2 regions of the Paramicrobacterium humi genome follow, and region 2 is predicted to be linked to the other one. Evidence: predicted binding sites of a transcription regulator. Region 2 holds the regulator's gene; the other holds the start of a gene.
The links. The regulator LexA, encoded in region 2, represses DNA repair genes until DNA is damaged. The targets are predictions, from matches to a motif close to TCGAACANNTGTTCGA.
Positions count from the first base shown of each region.

Region 1: BLV49_RS11020 (HNH endonuclease signature motif containing protein) is a predicted target of LexA. The motif match lies at 3,617-3,632, and genes of this name have one in related genera.

Region 1 is NZ_FNRY01000001.1:2,210,362-2,217,879, forward strand. It holds gene BLV49_RS11005 (alpha/beta hydrolase) at 1-894, shown strand, start outside; gene BLV49_RS17370 (hypothetical protein) at 885-1,052, shown strand; gene BLV49_RS11010 (DMT family transporter) at 1,028-1,864, shown strand; tRNA gene BLV49_RS11015 (tRNA-Thr) at 1,820-1,895, shown strand; gene BLV49_RS11020 (HNH endonuclease signature motif containing protein) at 2,081-3,583, opposite strand; gene BLV49_RS11025 (siderophore ABC transporter substrate-binding protein) at 3,894-4,880, shown strand; gene BLV49_RS11030 (ABC transporter permease) at 4,894-5,877, shown strand; gene BLV49_RS11035 (iron chelate uptake ABC transporter family permease subunit) at 5,870-6,916, shown strand; gene BLV49_RS11040 (iron ABC transporter ATP-binding protein) at 6,913-7,518, shown strand, end outside.
Region 2 is NZ_FNRY01000001.1:2,591,761-2,599,278, reverse strand. It holds gene hisB (imidazoleglycerol-phosphate dehydratase HisB) at 1-56, opposite strand, end outside; gene BLV49_RS12930 (histidinol-phosphate transaminase) at 53-1,135, opposite strand; gene BLV49_RS12925 (hypothetical protein) at 1,156-1,497, opposite strand; gene lexA (transcriptional repressor LexA) at 1,751-2,422, shown strand; gene hflX (GTPase HflX) at 2,430-3,938, opposite strand; gene BLV49_RS12910 (class I SAM-dependent methyltransferase) at 3,984-4,625, shown strand; gene dapF (diaminopimelate epimerase) at 4,633-5,514, opposite strand; gene miaA (tRNA (adenosine(37)-N6)-dimethylallyltransferase MiaA) at 5,524-6,471, opposite strand; gene miaB (tRNA (N6-isopentenyl adenosine(37)-C2)-methylthiotransferase MiaB) at 6,468-7,518, opposite strand, start outside.

The DNA.
Region 1 (7,518 bases), 380 kb from region 2:
GGAGACAAGAAGCTGAACTACCTCGGCTACTCGTACGGCACCTTCCTCGGCGCCACGTACGCGAACCTGTTCCCCGACAATGTCGGCCGCCTTGTCCTCGACGGCGCGATCGACCCGTCGGCGAGCAACTTCGAGGTCTCGAAGACGCAAGCCGTCGGTTTCGAAGACGCACTCAGGGCCTTCCTCACGGACTGCATCGACAACAACGGAAATTGCGCCTTCTCGGGCAGCGTCGACGGAGCCATGGACACGGTGAAGGAGCTGCTCGCGGCGGTCGAGGCGTCGCCGCTGCGCAGCTCCGACGGGCGCGAGCTCGGCGCGAGCACCCTCGTCACCGCGATCATCCTTCCGCTGTACTCCGCGAACAACTGGGACTACCTCAATCAGATGTTCGCGGACGTCATGGCCGGCAACGCCGACTACGCCTTCTACTTCGCCGACCAGTACAACGGCCGCGACGAGAACGGGCACTACATCGACAACTCCACCGACGCGTTCATGGCCTACAACTGCCGTGACTACCAGTTCGACGCGGACCCGGCGCACATGGCCGAAGAGGCCAAGCAGATCGAGCAGGCCTCGCCCGTCTTCGGAACGTACATGAGCTACGGGGACATCGGCTGCGCGAACTGGCCGTTCACCGACGGCGCGCCGCGCCAGGCGATCCACGCCGAGGGCGCTGCGCCGATCATGGTCGTCGGCACCACGGGCGACCCCGCGACGCCGTACGAGTGGGCCGAGGCGCTCGCCTCCCAGCTCGACTCCGGCTTCCTCGTCACCTATGAGGGCGAGGGGCACACGGCGTACAACAAGGGCAGCGACTGCGTGAACAAGGCCGTCGACGACTTCCTCGTGAACGGCACTGTTCCCGATGAGGATCCCATGTGCAGCTGAACTCCGGCGCCGTCTCGGGCGGCTTCTTCGTGCTCGCGGCATCCGTACTCTGGGGCACGACGGGAACGGCCGCATCGTTCATTCCGCACGTGGGCCGCTGGCCATCGGCGCCGCGGCCATGGGAGTCGGCGGGATGCTGCAGGGCCTTGTGGCCGTGAACGGCATCGTGCAGCACCGCCGCGGTCTCGCCGGCCACGCGCGCTGGCTGCTGATCGGCGCGTTCGCGATCGCCGCGTACCCGCTCGCGTTCTACACGTCGATGCGCTGGGCGGGCGTCGCGGTGGGCACGGTCGTCTCGATCGGCTCTGCTCCCGTCGTGTCCGCTCTCGTCGAGCGGGTCGTCGACGGGGACCGGCTCAGCCGTCGTTGGAGCATCGGGACGGCGCTCGGTGTCGCCGGCGCTGTGCTGTTGTGCCTCGCGCAGCGGGAGCCGGGGGAGCAGGCGCCTGCGCCGCTCGCGGGGATCGCCCTCGGCGTGGTGGCGGGATTGACGTATGCCCTGTACTCGTTCGCGGCGCGCCGCGTCATGCACGGCGGCGTGCCTCGCGGGCCGGCCATGGGCGCCTTGTTCGGGCTCGGCGGGATCCTTCTCGTTCCCGTGCTGCTCGCGACGGGCGCCAGCGTGCTTGCGACACCGCAGGCTCTCGGCGTCACCGCGTACATGGCCATCGTGCCGATGTTCGCCGGGTATCTGCTGTTCGGCGCCGGGCTGTGGCGATTGCGCTCGTCGACGGCGACGACGCTGTCGCTTGCCGAGCCGCTCGTCGCCGCTATTCTCGCGGTTCTCGTCGTGCACGAACGCCTCCCGATGCTCGGGTGGGTGGGCGTTGGGCTGATCGGATGCTGCTTGCTCGTCGTTGTGGTCAAAACCACCCCTTCGCGTCATGTAAGATCGATTGCTGTGCGCGCAGGAATGCGCGAGCACGCCGCCTTAGCTCAGTCGGTAGAGCGATTCACTCGTAATGAATAGGTCGTCGGTTCGATTCCGACAGGCGGCTCCAGTTTTCTCGATCGTTCGTGGCCCTTCTCTAGGGCCCGATTTCGGGCGCGCTTGACGCCACTATGGTGCCGGGTTCGTGCTTTGGCGAAGCCGGTTGCCGATCGCCGTGTGGGTGCGATGGCTAACGCCACCGTAAACGGGCGTCAGTGCGCTTGATTGATGGGCGTCTGCCCGCGATCGTTGGCTTTAGAAGAGCGGCTTGTCCGGGTAGTCCTTGCCGTCGGTCGCGTCAGCTTCGTCGGTTTTGGTGTCGGTGAACCACGACTCGTCGTCGGGATTCGGTTCGTCTTCGGCGAAGCCGTCGTTCTCGACTTCCTCGTCGCCGAGGTCGGGTTCGAGGTCCGGTTCGGGAGGCTCGGTTTCGTCGTATTCGTCGAGGGGTTCGAATCCGACATTGGTGGAGCGTCGGATGCGGTATTTCTGTCCGAGGGGTGAGGTCCAGATGATGGTTCCGTCGTCGTCGCGTTGGACCTGCCAGGTGCTCGAGTGTTTCAGTACATGATGTGATCGGCACAGGGGGTTGAGGTTCTCGAGGTCGGTCTCACCTCCGTCCTGCCAGGCGAGGATGTGGTCCACATCACATTGCCTGGCCGACCGGTTGCAGCCGGGGAAGCCGCAGGTTTTGTCTCTGACTTCGATGGTCTTTCGCAGGTCGGCGGGGACGGCGTAGCGGTCGCGTCCGACGGAGAGCACGGCGCCGGTTTCGGGGTGGGTGAGCAGCCTTGTGAAGCTCGGTGCTTGGGCGGCGAGCCGGCGGGCGGTCTCGGGGTTGATCGGCCCGTACCCGTCGAGCTCTGCGGGCTCCTCGGAGTGGCCGAGGAGGGTCATCACCGGGACGGTGACATGCACCGTCGGCCGGATCGCCCCACCACGGCCGGCGAAGACGGGAACACCGGCACCCTCACCGCTGTCGTCACCGCTGCCGCCGGTGCCGATCCCGGTGGTGAGCCCGAGCATGGCCGCGTCGGTGAACACGTCGGCGGTGAGTTGCCCGATGGTGCGTTCGTCTCCGGTTTTGCGGAGGCTTTTGGCGGTGGTGTGGCAGGCGTTGAATATGCTCTGGGTTACCTCGACGGGGGCGTAGAGGGCGAGCCAGCCCATTCCGTCGGGAGCGTTCCAGTGCTCCACCCGCCGATCTTCCGCTGCCGCCTCGTGGCGTTCGGTACTGGTTTCCGGGTGCAGGCTCTCGCGCAGGGCGAGGGCCTTGTTCTTGAACTGCGGCGGCGTGGAGGTTTTCGCCAGCGTGAGGGCGACCTGCTCGAACGCCGCCCGATCCTGTGTGGAGAGCCCGGTGGCCTGATCGATCAGCGTGCGCGCATGCTGGTACGTGATCACCCCCTCACCGAGTGCTTCCAGGGTGGCGGGGAGTTCCGTGGTGAGGGTTTCCGCGGTGCCGAGCATCGAGGTGATCATCGGCTGCGACAACCGCATCTTCGCCGCCAGTTCCCCGGTCAGGGCGGAACGCACAACCTCCTGCGTCTTCGTCGTGTCCGTGTCGGAGGCGACGAACAGGTCACGGTTCGCCACGGCGTGGCCGATCAGGTCGGCCATCATCGTGGACACCTGCGCCTGCACGACCGCCAGCAACGCGTACTGCTCGGAGATCTCTTCGACCATCACCGCCAGTTTCCCGATCCGGGAGTCGCGGCTTTCGGGTGGGTGTTTATCGTCATCGTTGAGGATTACCATGGGTCTACTCTGCCAGCACCCACCGACACTCACTCGAACAAATCTACGAAGAAGGGCCGTCTGTGGACAACTCGCGAAGGCAATGACTTGCGGACGGGAAGTGACGCCTTCTCGTCATGGTTTGGTGTCTCTCGGAGCGTCGATAGCTGCCCGCGCGAGGCGTGTAATTCTGCCGCGGGCTGACGAGATCGCAGAGAGACTCTTTTGTTCGCTCCTGTCATCGCCTTGTGCATCGGCCCGGTGATTAGGTTAGGCTCACCTTTGTAATCGTGGCGGTGGCCTTTCGGGCCTCGGACTTGCAAAGGAAACCATGGCTCAGACACGTCTTTGCGCAGGAGTACTCGTCGGCGCACTCGCTCTCTCGCTCACCGCCTGCAGCGCAGGAGCCACCGCCGAACCGGACGCGAAGACGGACGAGGGCGCCGTGGTCGAGGTCGAGGACAACAACGGCACTCACTCGATCGCCACGCCACCGGCATCCGTCGTCGCAACCGACAACCGCACGTTCGAAACGCTCGACGCGTGGGGAATCGAGCTCAGCGCCGCCGCTGTCGCGCTCATGCCCTCGACGATCTCGTACACCGAAGACGACTCCATCATCGACCTCGGGAACCACCGTGAGCCGAATCTCGAGGCCGTCGTCGCCGTCGAGCCCGACCTCATCATCAACGGGCAGCGCTTCGCCAACTACCACGATGACTTCACGTCGCTCGCTCCCGACGCCGTCGTGCTTGAGCTCGACCCGCGCGAGGGCGAGCCGTTCGACGAGGAGCTCAAGCGGCAGACGAGCGTGCTCGGCGAGATCTTCGGCAAGCAGACCGAAGCCGACAAGCTGAACGAGGCGCTCGACGCTTCGATCGAGCGCGCGAAGGCGGCATACGACGACGCCGACTCGGTCATGGGAGTCATCACATCCGGCGGTGACATCGGCTACGTCGCCCCCGGCGTGGGGCGCACGCTCGGCCCCGTGTTCGAGATCCTCGGGCTCACTCCCGCGCTTGACGTGCCGGAGAGCAGCGACGACCACCAGGGTGATGACATCTCCGTCGAGGCGATCGCCGACTCGAACCCCGACTGGATCCTCGTGATGGACCGGGATGCCGCCGTCGCAGCCGACGACCCGGCATATGCTCCCGCCGAGGAGGTTCTCGCCGGTTCGGAAGCACTGGCGAGCGTGAGCGCCGTCACGAAGGGCAACATCGTGTACATGCCCGCCGACACGTACACGAACGAGGGCATCCAGACCTACACCGAGTTCTTCAACGCCTTCGCCGACGCGCTCGAAGCGCAGAGCTGAGCCTCCGGCAGCGATGACGGCAACCGCCGCCCCACGGGAACGCAGCGCGAGGAGGCTGTTCGACCCGAAGCTCCTGTTCGGAGTCCTCGTCGTCGGCGCCCTCCTCGTCGCGTCCCTGTTCACGGGCGTCTATGACGTCGTGGGCGCCGACGACGGCGCCGAGATGTTCGCGATCACGCGCATCCCGCGCACGATAGCGCTCGTTCTCGCCGGCGCGGCGATGGCCATGTCGGGACTCATCATGCAGCTGCTGACGCAGAACCGCTTCGTCGAGCCGACAACGACCGGCACGACCGAGTGGGCGGGGCTCGGGCTGCTCGCGGTCATGATGCTCGTGCCGAATGCGAGCATCATGGCGCGCATGGGCGGGGCGATCCTCGCGGCGTTCATCGGCACCATGGTGTTCTTCCTGTTCCTGCGTCGCGTCACCCTTCGCTCCTCGCTCATCGTGCCGATCATCGGGATCATGCTCGGAGCCGTCGTAGGGTCGGTCTCCACGTTCCTCGCGCTGCAGACGGACATGCTGCAGAGCCTCGGCATCTGGTTCGCCGGCAGCTTCACCTCCGTGCTGCGCGGGCAGTACGAGTTCCTCTGGATCGTCGCGGTCGTGGGCGCCGCGGTGTTCGTCGTCGCGGACCGCTTCACGATCGCGGGGCTCGGCGAGGAGATCGCCACGGGCGTGGGCGTGAACTACAACCGCGTCGTGCTGCTCGGCACGGGACTCATCGCGATCGCGACCGGGGTCGTCACGGTCGTCGTCGGCAACCTTCCGTTCCTCGGGCTCATCGTGCCGAACATCGTCTCGATGGTGCGCGGCGACGATCTGCGCAGCAACCTGCCGTGGGTGTGCCTGCTCGGCATCGCCATCGTCGTCGTGTGCGATCTCGTGGGGCGCACGATCATCATGCCGTTCGAGGTTCCCGTCTCGCTCATTCTCGGCATCGTCGGCGCCGTCGTGTTCATCGCCCTGCTCTTGAGGCAGCGTCGCCGTGGCTGAGGCGCAAGTCGCCGCTCGAGCACAGAGCGCCACCGCGCGCTCGAGGACCGGAGCATTCCCGACACGACTTGGCCGCTCGCGCTACGTCCTCGTGCTCACGCTGCTCATCGTTCTCGCCGCAGGCTTCGCCGCGGGGCTTCTCGCCATCGACAACCCCATGCCCGCCGGCTCGGCCGGGTTCTGGCGCATCGCAGAGCTGCGCGCGAGCGGCATCCTGGCCATGGCCATCGTCGCCACGTGTCAGGCGTTCGCGACGGTGAGCTTCCAGACCGTCACGAATAATCGCATCATCACGCCCTCGATCATGGGCTTCGAGTCGCTCTACATCGCCGTGCAGACCTCCGCCGTGTTCTTCCTCGGCGCCGCCGGGATCACCGCCGTCACGGGGCTCGGCCAGTTCGCGCTGCAGATCGCGCTCATGGTGGGGCTCTCGCTGCTGCTCTACGGCTGGCTGCTCTCGGGTAAGTACGGCAACCTGCAGATCATGCTGCTCGTCGGCATCATCATCGGCGGGGGACTCGGCGCGGTGTCGACGTTCATGCAGCGGCTGCTGACGCCGAGCGAGTTCGACGTGCTGACCGCGCGGCTGTTCGGCTCGGTGTCGAACGCGGACTCCGCGTACTTCCCCGTCGCGATCCCGCTGTGCGCGCTCGCAGCCGCCGGGCTGTGGCTGAGCGCGAAGCGGCTCAACGTGCTCGCGCTCGGCAGGGACGCTGCAGTAAATCTCGGGCTGCGCCATCGCGCCGAGGTTCTGCGGGTGCTCGTGCTCGTGGCGGTGCTCATGGCCGTCTCGACCGCTCTCGTCGGACCGATGACCTTCCTCGGCTTCCTCGTCGCGACCCTCGCGTACCAGTTCGCCGACACGCACGACCACCGACTGGTCTTCCCCGTCGCGGCGCTCACGGGATTCGTCGTGCTCGCGGGCGCCTACCTCGTGATGAAGCACGTGTTCTACGCGCAAGGCGTCGTCTCGATCATCATCGAGCTCGTCGGCGGCACCGTCTTCCTCATCGTCATCCTCCGAAAGGGCCGACTGTGATCACGCTCACCGACGTGCGAAAGAACTACTCCGACGACGTCGCGATCGGCCCCGTCGACCTGCGCATCCCCGCTGGCGGCATCACGGCCCTCGTCGGACCGAACGGCGCGGGCAAGTCCACGCTGCTCACGATGATCGGCCGGCTGCTCGGCATCGATGCCGGAACGATCGAGATCGCCGGCTACGACGTCGCTCGAACGGCATCCAAGGATCTCGCCAAGATCGTCTCGGTGCTGCGCCAGGAGAACCACTACGTCACGAGGCTCACGGTGCGCCAGCTCGTCGGCTTCGGCCGCTTCCCGCACTCGAAGGGGCGGCTGAACCTCGCGGACGAGCGCATCATCACCGAGGTCATCGACTTCCTCCACCTCGGCGACCTCGAGCACCGCTACCTCGACGAGCTCTCGGGCGGGCAGCGGCAGCGCGCCTACGTCGCCATGGTGCTCGCGCAGGACACCGAGTTCGTGCTGCTCGACGAGCCGCTCAACAACCTCGACATGCGCCATTCCGTGCAGATGATGCAGCACTTGCGCGACGCCGCGGAGCAGCTCGGCCGCACGATCGTGATCGTGCTGCACGACATCAACTTCGCGGGGCACTAC
Region 2 (7,518 bases):
TCAATCGACGATTCGCTCGTCTGGCGTCGGATGCTGGCTACACGCGGTGAAGTCATACCTTCGATGTTAGTGCTGCGAGAGCGTCGAGGAACGCGCTGGTCTCAGCCTCCGTGCCGGCGCTCACGCGCATGTGGCCGGGGATGCCGATGTCGCGAATGAGGATGCCCCGCTCAAACAGTGACTGGAAGAGCGCACGGGTGTCGGCGACGCCGCCGAACAGCACGAAATTGCTGCCCGAGCGGTATGGCTTGTAGCCGAGCTCGCTGAGGTGGGCGACGATCCGATCCTTCTGGACGCGGATTTCACCGACCACGGCAAGCATCTCGTGGGAGTGCCGCAGCGCACCGAGTGCGGCGGCTTGGGTCAGCGCAGAGAGGTGATAGGGCAGGCGTACGAGGCGGAGGGCGTCAGCGATCGCCGGGTCGGCAGCGAGGTAGCCGACGCGTGCGCCGGCGAAGGCGAACGCCTTGCTCATCGTGCGCGAAACGATCAGCCGCTCCCGTCCGGGGAGGAGAGTCAGCGCACTCGGCGTACCGACGGGAGCGAACTCGGCGTATGCCTCATCGACCACGACGATGCCGGGCGCGGCATCGTACACCGCTGTGATGGTCTCGAGTGAGAGCGGTGTGCCCGTGGGGTTATTGGGTGAGCACAGAAAGACCACGTCGGGCTGCTCGCGACTGACAGCGGCCGCGGCGGTCTCCGGTGAGAGTTCGAAGTCCTCGTCGCGCTCCGCCGCGATCCAGCGCGTTCCAGTTCCCATCGCCAGAAGCGAGTACATGGAATAGGTGGGCACGAACCCCATGAGCGAGCGACCGCTCCCCGCAAAGGCCTGCAGAATCTGCTGCAGCACTTCGTTCGAACCGTTGGCGGCCCAGATGTTCTCTGCCGAGAGGCCGTGTCCGAGGTAGTCCGCGAGTGCTGTGCGCAATTGCGTGAACTCTCGATCCGGGTAACGGTTGAGGCTCAGAATCGCCGTGGCCACGGAGGCCACGATGTCGTGGGCGACGTCCTCGGGAATTCCGTGGGTGTTCTCGTTCACATTCAGAGCGACCGGGACGGGCGCCTGTGGTGCACCGTACGGTGACTTGCCGCGGAGGTCGTCGCGAAGGGGAAGATCATCGAGTGAGGTCACTCGACAATGCTATGCCGTTCTCATTCGGCATCCGCGTACCGGGCGGGGATGGCCACGCGAGCGCCCGCTCCCACGGAAGAGCTTTCGAGCTGGTTGAGTCGCACGATGTCGGCGACGACGTCGCGCGGGTCAGCGTTGGGCGCAACTCGCTGGGCGAGGCCCCAGAGCGATTCACCGGCGCCGACGGTCACGTATTCGAAGCTCTGCTCGGCCGCGTGCGATGTGGCGAAGGCCGAGGAGGCGTTCGTCGACAGAACGCCGACGCCGACCAGGAGGGGCAGGGCTGCAAGGGCGGTGACGACCGCACGTCCGCGCCGAGTGAGGCGAACGCGGACGGAGGACGACTTCGCTGCTGTGCTCATCAGAGTTCTCCTTTGTGGTGAGATTCGTTCCGACCCCTCGGCCGGGAGGGGCCGGAACGAAGCTGTGTTCCGAACCTATCTTCGAAGTTTCGAAGAGTCAAGGTGCTTTTCGTATTTGCGTCGAAAGAATCCGCGACACACTCGAACAGGTGTTTGTCCTGGCCGGGCAAAACGGATACAGTTTCGATCACAGGGACAACCCCACCATGAGCCTCTGACATCGGGGCAGCGGGGCGACGACGGGAGCACGGAAATGGCGCAGGACGGCAAGGTCAGGACGGGTACTCGTCGCCGCAAGAATCTCAGCGACAAGCAGCGCGCGATTCTCGAGTACATCCAGCGTTCCGTGAGCCAGCGCGGCTATCCGCCGAGCATGCGCGAGATCGGGGACGCTGTCGGTCTCGCCTCCTTGTCGTCCGTGACCCACCAGCTCAACCAGCTCGAGCTCAGCGGCTACTTGCGCCGCGACCCGAACCGGCCGCGCGCGCTCGAGATCCTGATCGACCTTCCGCAGACCATCGATGCGGCCGAGAGCCAGACTCCCGTGGGCGATGCCGCGATGGTGCCCCTCGTGGGACAGATCGCAGCCGGTGTTCCGATCACCGCGGACCAGCAGGTGGAGGAAGTCTTCCCGCTACCCCGCCAGCTCGTGGGCAAGGGCGACCTGTTCATGCTGAAGGTTCAGGGCGAGTCCATGATCGACGCGGCGATCTGCAACGACGACTGGGTCGTCGTGCGCCAGCAGAGCACGGCCGAGAACGGTGACATCGTCGCGGCCATGCTCGATGGGGAGGCGACGGTGAAGGTGTTCCGGCAGCGCGACGGTCACACGTGGCTGCTCCCCCGGAACTCCGCGTTCGAGCCGATCCTCGGCGACAACGCCGAGGTTCTCGGCAAGGTCGTCGCCGTCCTTCGCGCCGTCTGACGCCCGGTCAGCTGCCGGTCGCGAACTCCTGGAGCTGCGCCGCGATCTCCTCGGTCACGGCGGCCTTCACGCGTGTCCCCGCCGCGAGATAGTCGAGCTGGCGCACGGCGCCACGCCGGTGAAGCATTGAGATGATGTCGCCCCGATCGTAGGGCACGAGTAGTTCGACCGCCACGGACGGCCGAGGCAGCATCCGCTCGATGGCGTCGAGCATCTCATCGACGCCCTCGCCCGTCCGCGCCGAGACGAAGACGGCGTCAGGAGCGATGCCGCGCAGGACAAGGCGCTGATCGTCGTCGATGAGGTCGGACTTGTTGAAGACAATGAGTTCGGGAACGTCACGCGCGCCGACATCGCCGACGACGTCGCGAACCGTCGCGATCTGCGCGGCAGGGTCCGGGTGTGCGGCGTCCACGACGTGGACGAGCAGATCCGCCTCCGCGACCTCCTCGAGCGTGGAGCGGAACGCCTCGACGAGCTGGTGCGGCAGGTTCCGGACGAAACCGACTGTGTCGGACAGCGTGTATTCGCGGCCGTCCTTGGTCTTCGTACGCCGTGTCGTGGAGTCGAGTGTCGCAAAGAGCGCGTTCTCCACCAGCACGCCGGCGCGAGTGAGGCGATTCAGCAGGCTTGACTTTCCGGCGTTCGTGTAACCGACGATGGCCACGGACGGCACTTCGTGGCGGTGACGATTTGCGCGCTTCGCCTCGCGCGCCGGTGCGAAGCCCTTGATCTGCTTGCGCAGCTTGGCCATGCGCGTGTGAATCCGACGCCGGTCGAGCTCGATCTTCGTCTCGCCGGGTCCGCGAGAGCCCATTCCCGCTCCCGCGCCGCCGACCTGGCCGCCGGCTTGACGGCTCATCGACTCGCCCCAGCCGCGGAGCCGCGGGAGCAGGTACTCGAGCTGCGCGAGCTCCACTTGCGCCTTGCCCTCCCGGCTCTTCGCATGCTGGCTGAAGATGTCGAGGATGACCGCGGTTCGGTCGATGACCTTCACCTTGACGACGTCCTCGAGCGCGCGACGCTGACTCGGGGCGAGCTCCGTGTCCGCGATGACCGTGTCGGCGCCGAGGGACGTGACGATCTCACGCAGCTCGTGGGCCTTGCCTTTGCCGAGGTAGGTGCTCGGATCCGGGTACGGACGGCGCTGCAGCAGGCCGTCGAGGACGACGGCGCCCGCCGTTTCGGCGAGGGCGGACAGTTCCCGCAGAGAGTTCTCGGCGTCCTCCAGGGTGCCCTGGGCATACACGCCGATGAGCACGACGTTCTCGAGGCGAAGCTGCCGGTACTCGACTTCCGTGACGTCCTCGAGCTCCGTCGAGAGCCCGGCGACGCGGCGGAGCGCCTGACGCTCCTCGCGATCGAATTGCTCGCCGTCGTCCGAACCCGCCGCCGTCGATTCGTCCTGGAGCGCTTGGGCACGACCGAAGATCGAGTAGCCAGCGGCACTGTCGTTGGCGCGGGAGAGAATGCGGTCGACGACGTCGTCGTCGCCTCGGTCAGTCGTGTCAGCCATTGCGTTAAAGCCTAGTGTCTGCCGGCTGGGATAACGTACCTAGATATGACGGGTGACCATTACTTCACAGGCACTCCGGGAAGCGACTTGCGGTTGAAGACCGTGAACGTCACACTCGCCGGACGCGCCTTTCAGCTGACGACTGCGAATGGGGTCTTCAGCCCCGATCGCATCGACACCGGCACCCGAGTCTTGCTCTCGAGCACGGCCCCTCCGCCGACGAGCGGACACTTTCTGGATCTCGGCTGCGGCTGGGGTCCGATCGCCCTCACGCTCGGACTGCTCTCCCCCGACGCCACGGTGTGGGCAGTCGATGTGAACGAACGCTCCCTTGAGCTCGTGCGTCGCAACGCCCGCACGGCCGGGCTGACGAACGTTCGCGCGGTCACTCCCGATGAGGTTCCTGACGACGTCGCGTTCAGCACCATCTGGTCCAACCCGCCCATCCGGGTCGGTAAGAACGAGTTGCACGGCATGCTCGAACGGTGGCTGCCACGGCTTCTGCCCGGCTCTGACGCGTATCTCGTCGTGCAGCGCAACCTTGGTTCCGACAGCCTTCACCGGTGGCTGCAGACCGCGCTCTCCGATGAATTCAGCGTCGTGCGGGCAGCGACGGGCAAGGGATATCGGGTGCTCCGCGCCCGGCGGCACACCGGTCAGACCGAGCCGATCGACGTCGTCGGCTGACGGCAGGTCAGGCCAGCTCGATCGTGCCCGTGTAGACAAGCTCCGCGGGTCCGGAGAGCGCAACGTGCTCGCCGTCCTCCGCGGCGAACATGCGCACGCCGAGCGTTCCGCCCGGCACGTCGACACGCCAATTGTTGGGAGCGCTGCTGCCCGCCCAGTGCCGGGTGGCGAGAGCGGATGCCGCGACGCCGGTGCCGCACGAGAGCGTCTCCCCCGAGCCGCGTTCGTGCACGCGCATGCTGATGCGGCCGATTCCGTCCTTGACGAGCGGGTCGCGCGGGACCACGAGTTCGATGTTCGCCCCGTTCTCCGGTTCAGGCTCCACAACGGGGATGTAGCCGAGATCCGCGTCGGCGAGTTCGTCGAGATCCGCGAGGGCGACGACGATATGCGGATTGCCCACGTCGATGCCTTGGCCGGGCCGGGCCACTTTCAAACCCTTCACACGCACGAGAGGGTCGCCGTCCTCGAGCCGCCAGCGTCCGAGGTCGACCTGGAACCCGTTCGTTGACACTTGCACGTCGCGCACGCCGGCGCGCGTGCCGATCGGGAGAGTCTCGCCAGTCTCGAGCGTGGTCAGCCCGTTGGCGAGCAGGTAACGCACGAAGACCCGAATGCCGTTCCCGCACATCTCCGCGACCGTGCCGTCGGCATTGACGTAGTCCATGAACCACTCGGCGGCTTCGTCCTCGGCCAGTGAGGCGGCCCCGTTGGGGATCGCGTTCGAGCGAACGGCGCGGATGATCCCGTCGGCGCCGATGCCCATGTGCCGATCGCACAGCGCGCGCACTTGCTCCGGGCTCAGGGGCGACTGGCCGGCGGGATCGGTGTAGAGAATGAAGTCGTTCCCGGTGCCATGGCCCTTGGTGAACTGCAGCGTGGTCGGCATACGGCAAGTCTAGGGGCGATGCAGTTGCCCTTCGTTCCGGGCGATGATCTCGAGGGCATCGTCCGGCAGGGACGCGGATGCCGCGTCGAGCCAGTGCAGGTCGCGGTAACGGCGGAACCAGCTCATCTGACGCCGGGCGTAACGGCGGGTGAGTCTCTGGGTGTCGGAGATCGCTTCGGACTCGCTGCATTCTCCGCTCAGCTGGGCCGCCGCTTGCGCGTAGCCGATGGCACGGCCGGCGGTCGTTGAGCGTTTCAGTCCCTGCTCCATGAGCCCGCGCACCTCGGCGAGCAGTCCGGCATCCCACATGCGCTGCACGCGCCCGTCGAGGCGCTCCGTGAGCTCTTCGCGGGGAAGCTGCAGGCCGATGAGCGTCACGGGACGCCAGTACTCGGGCTCGTCGGGCAGCATCCCTGCGGCGGGGGTGCCGGTGAGCTCCGCGATCTCGAGCGCCCGGACAATGCGGCGAGCGTTATGCGGGCCGATTCGGGCGGCGACGGCAGGGTCGAGTTCATGGAGTCGCCGATACAGGGATCCTCGTCCGTCGGCTTCGAGTTCCCCTTCGAGCCGCGCGCGCACGAGCGGATCGGTGCCGGGGAATTGGAACGCGAAGATCACGCTCGAGACGTAGAGTCCCGATCCGCCGACGAGCACCGGTGTTATGCCGTCTCCACAGAGCGCGTCGATGACGTGCCGCGCCCGCGGCTGGTAACCGGCGACCGTCGCGTCCTCGGTGACGTCGAGCACGTCGAGCAGATGGTGCGGGATGCCGCGGCGCTCGTCGACCGCCAGTTTCGCGGTTCCGATGTCCATGCCGCGGTAGAGCTGCATGGCGTCGGCATTCACGATCTCGGCGGGGCGACCGGCGTCTGCGAGTCGTTCGACGAGGTCGAGCGACAACTCCGATTTCCCGGTCCCTGTCGGTCCGACGACGACGATGGGGGCTGGAGTGCTCAGCGCTGCCCGTCCGTCGGGTCGTAGATCGGTGTCGTGGCCACCGTCGGTGTTGCGGCGCGCAGGCCCGGCATTCCGAGAGACACGGCTCCCCCGGTCGCAGCGCCGCCGCCGTGAGCGGGCACCGCGCACGACTCCGCCTGGCCGCGGTCCCATGCGTCACCTGCGCGAGTGCGCCGGATGACGAGCGGCGCCCCATCCGAGGAGTCGGCGAGCAAGTGGAACGGTGCCGCGTCCGTGACGGTGACGGTGACCACGTCGCCCGGTCGCGGGGTCTCGCTGCCCGCGGGAACCGCGAAGTGCACGAGTCTCGAGTCCCGGGCGCGCCCCGTCAAACGGTGCGTCTCGGCGTCCTTCTTTCCCTCACCGACGGCGACGAGCACTTCCACCTGCCGGCCCACGACGGCGCGGTTCTCCTCGAGGCTGATGCGCTCTTGCAAGGCGAGTAGGCGCTCGTAGCGCTCCTGCACGACGGCCTTGGGGATCTGGTCGCCCATCGTCGCCGCCGGTGTCCCGGGGCGTACGGAGTACTGGAACGTGAAGGCGGAGGCGAATCGGGCTTCCTCGACGACGCGGAGAGTTTCTTGGAAGTCTTCTTCGGTCTCACCGGGGAAGCCGACGATGATGTCGGTCGAGATCGCGGCGTGCGGAATGCGCTCCCGCACCTTCTCGAGAATGCCGAGGAACTTCTTGTTGCGGTAGGAGCGCCGCATGGCCTTGAGGATCCGGTCGGAGCCGGACTGCAACGGCATGTGCAGTTGCGGCATCACGTTGGGCGTCTCCGCCATCGCGTCGATGACGTCGTCGGTGAACGCGGCGGGGTGAGGGCTCGTGAACCGGACGCGTTCAAGGCCTTCGATCTGTCCGGCGGCGCGGAGGAGCTTGCTGAACGCCTGCCGGTCGCCGAATTCGACGCCGTACGAGTTCACGTTCTGTCCGAGCAGCGTGACCTCGATGGCGCCGTCGTCGACGAGGGACTGGATCTCCGCGAGGATCTCGCCGGGACGCCGGTCCTTCTCCTTGCCGCGCAAGGACGGCACGATGCAGAAG